2 regions of the Paenibacillus sp. T2-29 genome follow, and region 2 is predicted to be linked to the other one. Evidence: riboswitches for the same ligand, from Rfam matches in the RefSeq annotation. Region 2 holds a riboswitch; the other holds the start of a gene.
What was found. A riboswitch is a leader RNA that binds a small molecule or an ion and turns the genes downstream of it on or off. The one in region 2 is predicted to bind S-adenosylmethionine.

Region 1 (3,938 bases), on a different contig from region 2:
GCATATGGTGAATCTTTGTCTTCCAGTGCCAATGCATCCTTGGTCGGATTCAGCTTGGCTTCCAAAGCGTAGTTCGTGTTGATCAACGCAATATCCACTTCAGGCAACTGACGTGGCAGCATAGCTGCTTCCAAAGTTTTAAATTCCAGATTTTTCTTATTTTCAGTAATATCTTTTACGGTAGCTTCAATGTTGCTTGCGTCCTTCAGCTTGATCAGACCTTGTTTCTCCAACAGCAACAATGCACGGCCTCCATTGGTCGCATCGTTCGGAATCGCTACTGTCGCACCGTCTGGAAGTTCATCAAGCTTTTTATATTTTTGAGAGTAGATACCGAATGGCTCCAGATGAACAGCGCCAATAGATACCAGATCCATTTTACGCTCTTTATTCATCACATTCAGGTAAGGTACATGTTGATAAAAGTTAGCATCCAGTTGCTTGTCAAACAATTGCACGTTCGGCTGTACATAGTCGTTAAACTGAACGACTTGAAGGCGAACTCCTTCTTTTTCCAACTGAGGCTTGATCGCTTCCAAAATTTCCGCATGTGGCACAGGAGAAGCTCCAACTTTCAGTTCGACTTCACGTGGTGACCCGCCTGTATTTTCGGCCGCATTGTTTGTATCCGATGTAGTGCTCTTTGTACCGCAAGCAGCCAGTACCGCAATTAATGTCAAGCTCAATACAGCCAATACCCATTTCTTCATGTTGTTACCCCTCCAATAATTTGTAATATTCAGGATCAGACGTCCTGATCAATAAGGATATCTATATGTTTTCCCTATTTTCGAGTATAATGCCGCACAAGGCGATCTCCTGCCATTTGCAGCAGTTGTACCAATACGATCATCAGCACGACCGCAACGATCATTACAGCCGTTTCATAACGATAATAGCCGTAGTTGATTGCCAGCGTACCCAGTCCACCGCCCCCGATCATACCGGACATTGCCGTGTAGGATACGAGTGTAACGACGGTAATGGTTAATGCGGCGAGCAGGCCCGGCAGTGCCTCACGTAACAGCACACGCCGGATAATTTGTCCTGTCGAAGCCCCCATCGCTTGTGCAGCTTCAATGACACCCTTGTCCACTTCACGTAGTGACGTTTCGACAAGACGTGCGAAGAAAGGAGCAGCCCCGATAACCAATGGCGGAATGGTTCCCAGCACCCCGGTCGAGGTACCTACCAACGATCGTGTAAAAGGAATAAGTGCAACGATCAAAATGATAAATGGTACGGAACGCAAAATGTTCACGATGAAGGATAATACAATGTATATCACCTTCATCAAAGTCAACGAGGAGCGGCTCGCCAGAAACAACAATATACCGAGCGGCAATCCAATAACGAGGGTGAACAATGCAGATGCCCCGAGCATCTGAAGGGTTTCCAGCGTAGAATTCCCTAGCTCTTCCCAACTCACTTGCGAAAAATCAAGTTCGCTCATTGTCCGATCACCTCCACATCAAGTCCTTGCCCAGACACTTCGCGCAGCGTATGCTCTATATCTGAATGGTTTCCTTCAAAACGAACGATCAGCTGTCCATACGGTACATTTTTAATTGTAGAGATGGTTCCCTGCAAGATTGCAAAATCAACACCCGTACTTCGAGCCGTACGCGACAGAATCGCATCATAAGTTTTGCTGCCTAAGAAGGAGATACGTACTACCTGTGTCGATTCCCCGCTACCTGCAGCTGCAATCGCTGCTTGTAACTCCTCGGGATGTTCCGCCTCCCGCTGGATAAAGTCCTTAGTTACCTGATGCTGTGGCTTCAAAAATACTTCCGCCACCGGACCTTGCTCCACGATATCGCCCTGATGAATGACGCCAACTCGATCACAAATGCTTTGAATGACATGCATCTCATGAGTAATCAATACGATGGTCAAATTAAAACGTTGATTAATATCCAACAGCAATTTCAGGATAGACCCTGTCGTCTGCGGATCAAGCGCAGACGTCGCTTCGTCACACAGCAACACATGCGGATCACTAGCCAGTGCCCGTGCAATTCCTACCCGCTGCTTCTGTCCACCTGAGAGCTGTGACGGATATTTTCCACTGTGTTCTTTGAGCCCCACTAGTTCCAGCAGCTCACGAACTTTCTTGTCCATCTCCTGCTTAGGGGTACTTACCAGACGCAATGGAAATGCAATGTTGTCATACACTGTCGCCGAAGACAACAAATTAAAATGTTGAAAAATCATTCCGATTTTTCGGCGTTGCTTCTGTAACTGGGATTGACTCACAGTCACAAGGTTAACCCCATCTACCCATACTTCGCCTGAAGTAGGGCGCTCCAATAAATTAATACAGCGGATCAACGTACTTTTGCCCGCTCCGGAATGACCAATCACCCCGAATATTTCTCCACGCTTTATAGAAAGATTCAACCCGGACAACGCATTAACGCGTCGGTTGCCTTTACCATAATGCTTGGTTAATTGCTTAAGCTCTATCAACGTGCTGCGACCCCCTTCACTTCTTCCTTACCCTTTTAACCAGTTGTCATCTCTCAGGATTGTATAAAATCGGCTATTTATTTATACAAAAAAGAGCCCCTTTCACAGAATGAAAAGGGCCCCACCTTGCGAACCTTTTCTCATCTGCCAAAATCGCTATAACTCTAGCGGTTTTGTAGGAATTAGCACCATATGTTCCCTCCCGGTGCATTACACCGGGAAAGAACGGGTTGCCGGGCTTCATCGGGCCAGTCCCTCCACCTCTCTGGATAAGAAAAATATGTTAAACTCCAGCTTTAGCTGTCCGTTTAGTTTATATAAAAAAATAATTCAAGCATTTTTCTGAAACTAGATTTCAGTATAGATAGTTTACATTGCTTTGTCAAAGGATATTTTCTGTCATAATTATGGGCGCACTGCCCGGTTCTCCCATTGTTTCGCAGTATAAGAAAATGCGTTTGATAGCGACCGGCATACCATTTCCAAGCCCTGCTGCAAATCTTCCAGATGGTGATCGAGGTCCTCCAGTTGGATTTTGCCATATAAAGCACGGTGACGTTGCCAGAGATCATCCTGCATTTCCGTGTTCATATAGTGTATCTCCGTATTTCGCCGCTTACGCAGGCGATTGATCGCATCGTTGTATGTGTCCTTGATATCAATTAAATTATCAGTCAATATAGGATGCATTTTGAGATACTTCAGCTGTCGCAACACAGTAAAATACGAATAATGCGCCTTATACTGCCCTGTTTTTAAATCATACAGGTCATTCATCCAGTTACCCAACTTATCCAAAATAGAGAATACCCGCACAAACCCATCCTTATAAAAGAATACGTACAAGGCATAATCGGATTTTTCATCCTTGCTCATATCTTCAGCGTATCCGGCTTTTACTTTCATACGAAAAAAGGCGGCAGCATGATGGCTCTGCTCCAGTTCATCCAATGACGACATTAGACCACGCGTCAAAATATCCGCCTTCCGAAAGTCATGAGTCGGATCACCACTGGCCTGGATTTGTCGTTCCAGCAAATGTAACATGTCTGACATGCTATTCATGGCATCCAGCAGGAAACCATTATTTACACGCGGGGGCTCGCCCAACAGCTTGCGTATCATGCTTCACGCCTCCTTCATATCTGTAAAATCCGGCTGTTAAGATGCTTTAATAGGCGTCAAGCGAAATAACTCGTCCATCGTTGATCTACAAGCTTAACAATATCTTCACGTGGCAGTACCTCATCAGGGTAGCCCGGCTTCATACGTGCATCCACCACAATCGGCAGCTTATAGTTCAGGTGATGCAAACGCACTTCGCTATTAGCGTACATATCTGTAGCCGGGTTAAAGCGTGTGAATACCGTCCACAGGAACGAAGCTTGGGAGCGAACAACTTCTTTGGCATCGTCCACGATAAAGACAAGTGGCCACTCTTGCTCACCCGCAGCTAATCGCTCCAA
Region 2 (3,938 bases):
GTAAATAATTAGACAACACCGTTGCATTATGCTCATGTCGATCCATGCGCAGCGCTAACGTCTTCATCCCCTTCATCAACTGATAACAGTCGCTCGGGGAAAGCACGGCTCCTATGGAATTGTGCAGGAAGGAAATTTCAGCTGACAGCTCTTTTCCTTTGGTTACAATCAACCCTGCCAGCACATCGTTGTGCCCGCCCAAATATTTGGTTGCGCTATGTACCACAATATCCGCACCCAGTTCCAATGGCCGCTGGAAATATGGTGTTAGCAGCGTATTATCTACAATAGTAAGCAACTCATGTTGTGATGCCCATGAAGCCACCGCTTGAATATCAGTTATCATCATTAACGGGTTTGTAGGCGTTTCTATGAATACAGCTTTGGTATTCGGTCGACATGACTGTTGGAGTGCTACAAGATCGTTTGTATCCACATAGCTTGCGGTCACACCAAATTTGGATAAAATACGCTCTAGCAAACGATAGGTCCCGCCATAAAGATCCAGCGATACAATGAGGTGGTCTCCCTGTCCAAACAATGCAAATACAGTTTGCAGCGCTGCCATACCTGAGCTGCAAGCAAAGCCTGCATCACCAGATTCAAGTGCAGCAGCAGCCTCTTCCAGTACCTTTCGCGTGGGATTAATCGTCCGAATGTAATCAAACCCAGTGCTTTGGCCCAGACGGGGATGGCGGAACGCCGTAGATTGGTAAATCGGGTAATTAACAGCCCCAGTTACTGGCTCCTCAATTGAACCAATTTGTGCCAATCTGCTTTCGATTTTCCATTGTTTCTCACTCATATGAATCCTCCTGTTCACTTCCATAGTAGGTGCTATAACATATGCTGCAAAAATGGATGTCCTAGACTATACTGCTGCGCTACTGCAAGGCGTTACTGTATAAGGGTAAACGACAAGCCCCTTTTTAAATCTGAGGTCCGATATCATAAGGTGTTTCTTGGTATACATAATAGTTAAGCCAATTTGAAAATAATAAATTGGCATGAGCTCGCCAGATAGAGGGTGGTATGCGTTCAGGATCATCGTTAGGAAAATAATTTTTGGGGACGTCAATATCCAGTCCTTTGGCCACATCGCGGTCGTATTCCCATTTCAGTGAAAGCGGGTCATATTCAGAATGCCCTGTTACAAAAATTTGTTTACCGTCAAGTGTGGCTACTAGGTATACTCCAGCTTCCTCGGATTCGGATAAGACTTCTAATTCGGCAATATGATCAATATCTTCCCGCCGAACTTCTGTATGTCTGGAGTGAGGAGCATAAAACAGTTCATCAAAGCCGCGTAGCAATTTTACTTTAGGTTTAATTACGGTGTGTGGAAATACGCCAAAGCATTTGGTGTCGAGCCCGTATTTAGGGACATCGAAATGATGGTATAAGCCTGCCTGTGAGGCCCAACAGATATGCATGGTCGAAGTTACATTCGTTTTCGTCCATTCAAAGATCTGCCGGATCTCTTCCCAGTAGTTCACATCCTCAAACTCAAGCTGTTCAACCGGAGCTCCTGTAATGACCATGCCGTCAAAACGACTGTTCTTGATCTCATCAAACGTTTTATAGAACATGTTCAAATATTCTTGCGATGTATTTTTGGATATATGAGACTTCATATGCACCAACGTGACATCTACTTGTAGCGGCGTATTACCGACTAAGCGCAACAGTTGGGTTTCCGTCGTTTCCTTGGTAGGCATTAAATTCAAAATGGCGATACGCAACGGACGAATATCCTGATGATAAGCCAAGCTTTCATCCATTACGAAAATATTTTCGCCCTCCAGCACTTCCTTGGCAGGCAGCGTGTCTGGGATTTTAATCGGCATGTAAACTCACTCCTTGATCGGTAAGTTGTGCGAAAATCGTCTGGTAGAGATGCCGGGCATATAATAAAAAGACCTTTCTCAGTTAGAGAAAGGTCATATTTGTATCCATATGCGCCTCTCTCATCTGTCAGGGCTACGCTTTTTTGTACAAAGCGCGAGTCCTGCAAGAATTAGCACCGTGCGATAAAAATCGCCGGTTGCCGGGTATCATCGGGCTAGTCCCTCCACCTGCTCTTGATAAGATTTCGCTATATTCATTTTGGGTTCACAAAGTTCTTGTTGTTCACTTTAATGCATCGGCTGGGCTTCGTCAAGATGGACTTATAAATTTGTGCCCTGCATTCACATTTTGTCTACCTTTTCCATAGGTTAAATCATATCCTCGCTGTCGTAGAAGCTCATATGACTGCTGTTGATTTTGCCCATGATTTTGCGCTTGAAAGGCCGTAGGCCGAGCGTTATACTATACAAGTGCTAATAGGCAAAAATATGGTGCAGCAGTGTAGATTAGAGTGTTTTCTGCGATACTGTGGCAATCTAAAAAAGAACATTTGTGAGGTGAATCCGGAATGGAAGGCGACCCGAGTCCGAATAGGCGGCGATCCCTGAACAACAGCATAGGAATGACTTCAGCTTGCCGAAAGACGGGACGCCAGGCTCTGCACGCTCCAAAAGCCTTCTGCTTTTGATGGTATGCACGCTTACCCGAACCGGCTAACTGGCTAACTGAGTCCATTCCTTATGCTTAAGGTAAACGTATTTCCGTTACGACGGAGCATAAGGAGTGACATATATGAAAATCCGTTTGGTTAACAACGGGGTTTTTACCCCTGTCGAAGAAATTGAAATGGCGCTCACTGCACCGGCAGAAGGCTTTTATTGGATTGATGCCGATGTCGAGGATTTGACAGTGCTCCAGCCCTTATTTTCTATGCATGATCTTGCAGTAGAGGACTGTTTAAGTGAAGAAGAACAGCGTCCAAAGATTGAAATTTATGAAAGCCATTATTTTATCGTTGTAAATAGTATTCGTTTTGATGATGAAGAAATATTTTTGCGTGCTTTGAACATTTTTCTCGGCCGCCATTTTATCATTACGGTGACCAAGCAGAAAATCAATGAGCTTCGTACTCTCAAGCCTATGCTGTGGGAGCAGGAAGTCAGCCAGCCTGACCGTTTTATGTATCTGTTGGTCGACTTGATCGTTGACAACTATTTTCTGGTTGGTGACCGGATTGAGGTTCGTATTGAAAAGCTGGAAGAAGACATTCTAATGCATACGAAAAAGTCGCACTTGAACGAAATCATCGGCTTGCGCAGTGAGATTCTATGGCTAAAAAAAGTGCTCGGTCCGCAAAAGGAAGTCATCAATACCCTGAACAAACGGGATTTGCGACTTATCGACGATCAACTACAAAAATATTTTAGCGACATTTATGAAAATGCTGTGAAAATTTCGGAGACTTTCGAAACTTATCGCGACTTAATGGGGAACCTTAGAGAAGCTTATCAGTCAAGTATCGCCAACCGTGCTAATGAAATCATGCGTGTGTTTACCGCCATTACAACCGTATTTATGCCGTTGACGGTCATTACCGGAATATATGGGATGAACTTTGATAATATGCCTGAGCTTCATACACGTTATGGTTATTTTGTCGTCATTGGGATTATGGTGGCACTAGGTGTCAGTATGTTCTGTATTTTCCGCAAGAAGGACTGGGTTTGAAAAGAAGAGAGTAAACCAAAACTACCAAGCTGGGTGTTTATTCCGATTTTTCAAGCTTGGTCATCAAAAGCAGCAGCTGATTCCTATGAGGAACTCGCTGCTGCTTTTTTTATATTGCACCTTATTTGTACTTTAGGGCACTTCCAATCGTCTCTATATTATCCAACATGTTGGTCAGGTACCTCCTGATGGCGGAACCGTATACGAATCAATCGCAATCGCTCATAAATTTGATCCATTCCTGTTTCCGTCGCTTTTTCTTCTCCATACACTTTTAGCATAATGGGCTTGAGCAGCGTATCTCCCAACTCTGCATAAGCAGACCAGATGGCTGCTTGCTCCTCCTCAGATACATGTGCCAA

Region 1: linked by a shared signal. The riboswitch ahead of ACU1JV_RS17620 (methionine ABC transporter ATP-binding protein) and the one ahead of metA (homoserine O-acetyltransferase MetA) in region 2 are both predicted to bind S-adenosylmethionine.

What each region holds. Positions count from the first base shown of each region.
Region 1 is NZ_JBREVE010000006.1:98,514-102,451, reverse strand. Features, by position in the region: gene ACU1JV_RS17630 (MetQ/NlpA family ABC transporter substrate-binding protein) at 1-710, opposite strand, end outside; gene ACU1JV_RS17625 (methionine ABC transporter permease) at 785-1,453, opposite strand; gene ACU1JV_RS17620 (methionine ABC transporter ATP-binding protein) at 1,450-2,472, opposite strand; SAM riboswitch class I at 2,610-2,748, opposite strand; gene ACU1JV_RS17615 (Cthe_2314 family HEPN domain-containing protein) at 2,878-3,597, opposite strand; gene ACU1JV_RS17610 (UbiD family decarboxylase) at 3,654-3,938, opposite strand, start outside.
Region 2 is NZ_JBREVE010000002.1:109,371-113,308, forward strand. Features, by position in the region: gene ACU1JV_RS06185 (PLP-dependent transferase) at 1-805, opposite strand, end outside; gene metA (homoserine O-acetyltransferase MetA) at 930-1,847, opposite strand; SAM riboswitch class I at 1,965-2,091, opposite strand; gene corA (magnesium/cobalt transporter CorA) at 2,641-3,576, shown strand; gene ACU1JV_RS06200 (HRDC domain-containing protein) at 3,735-3,938, opposite strand, start outside.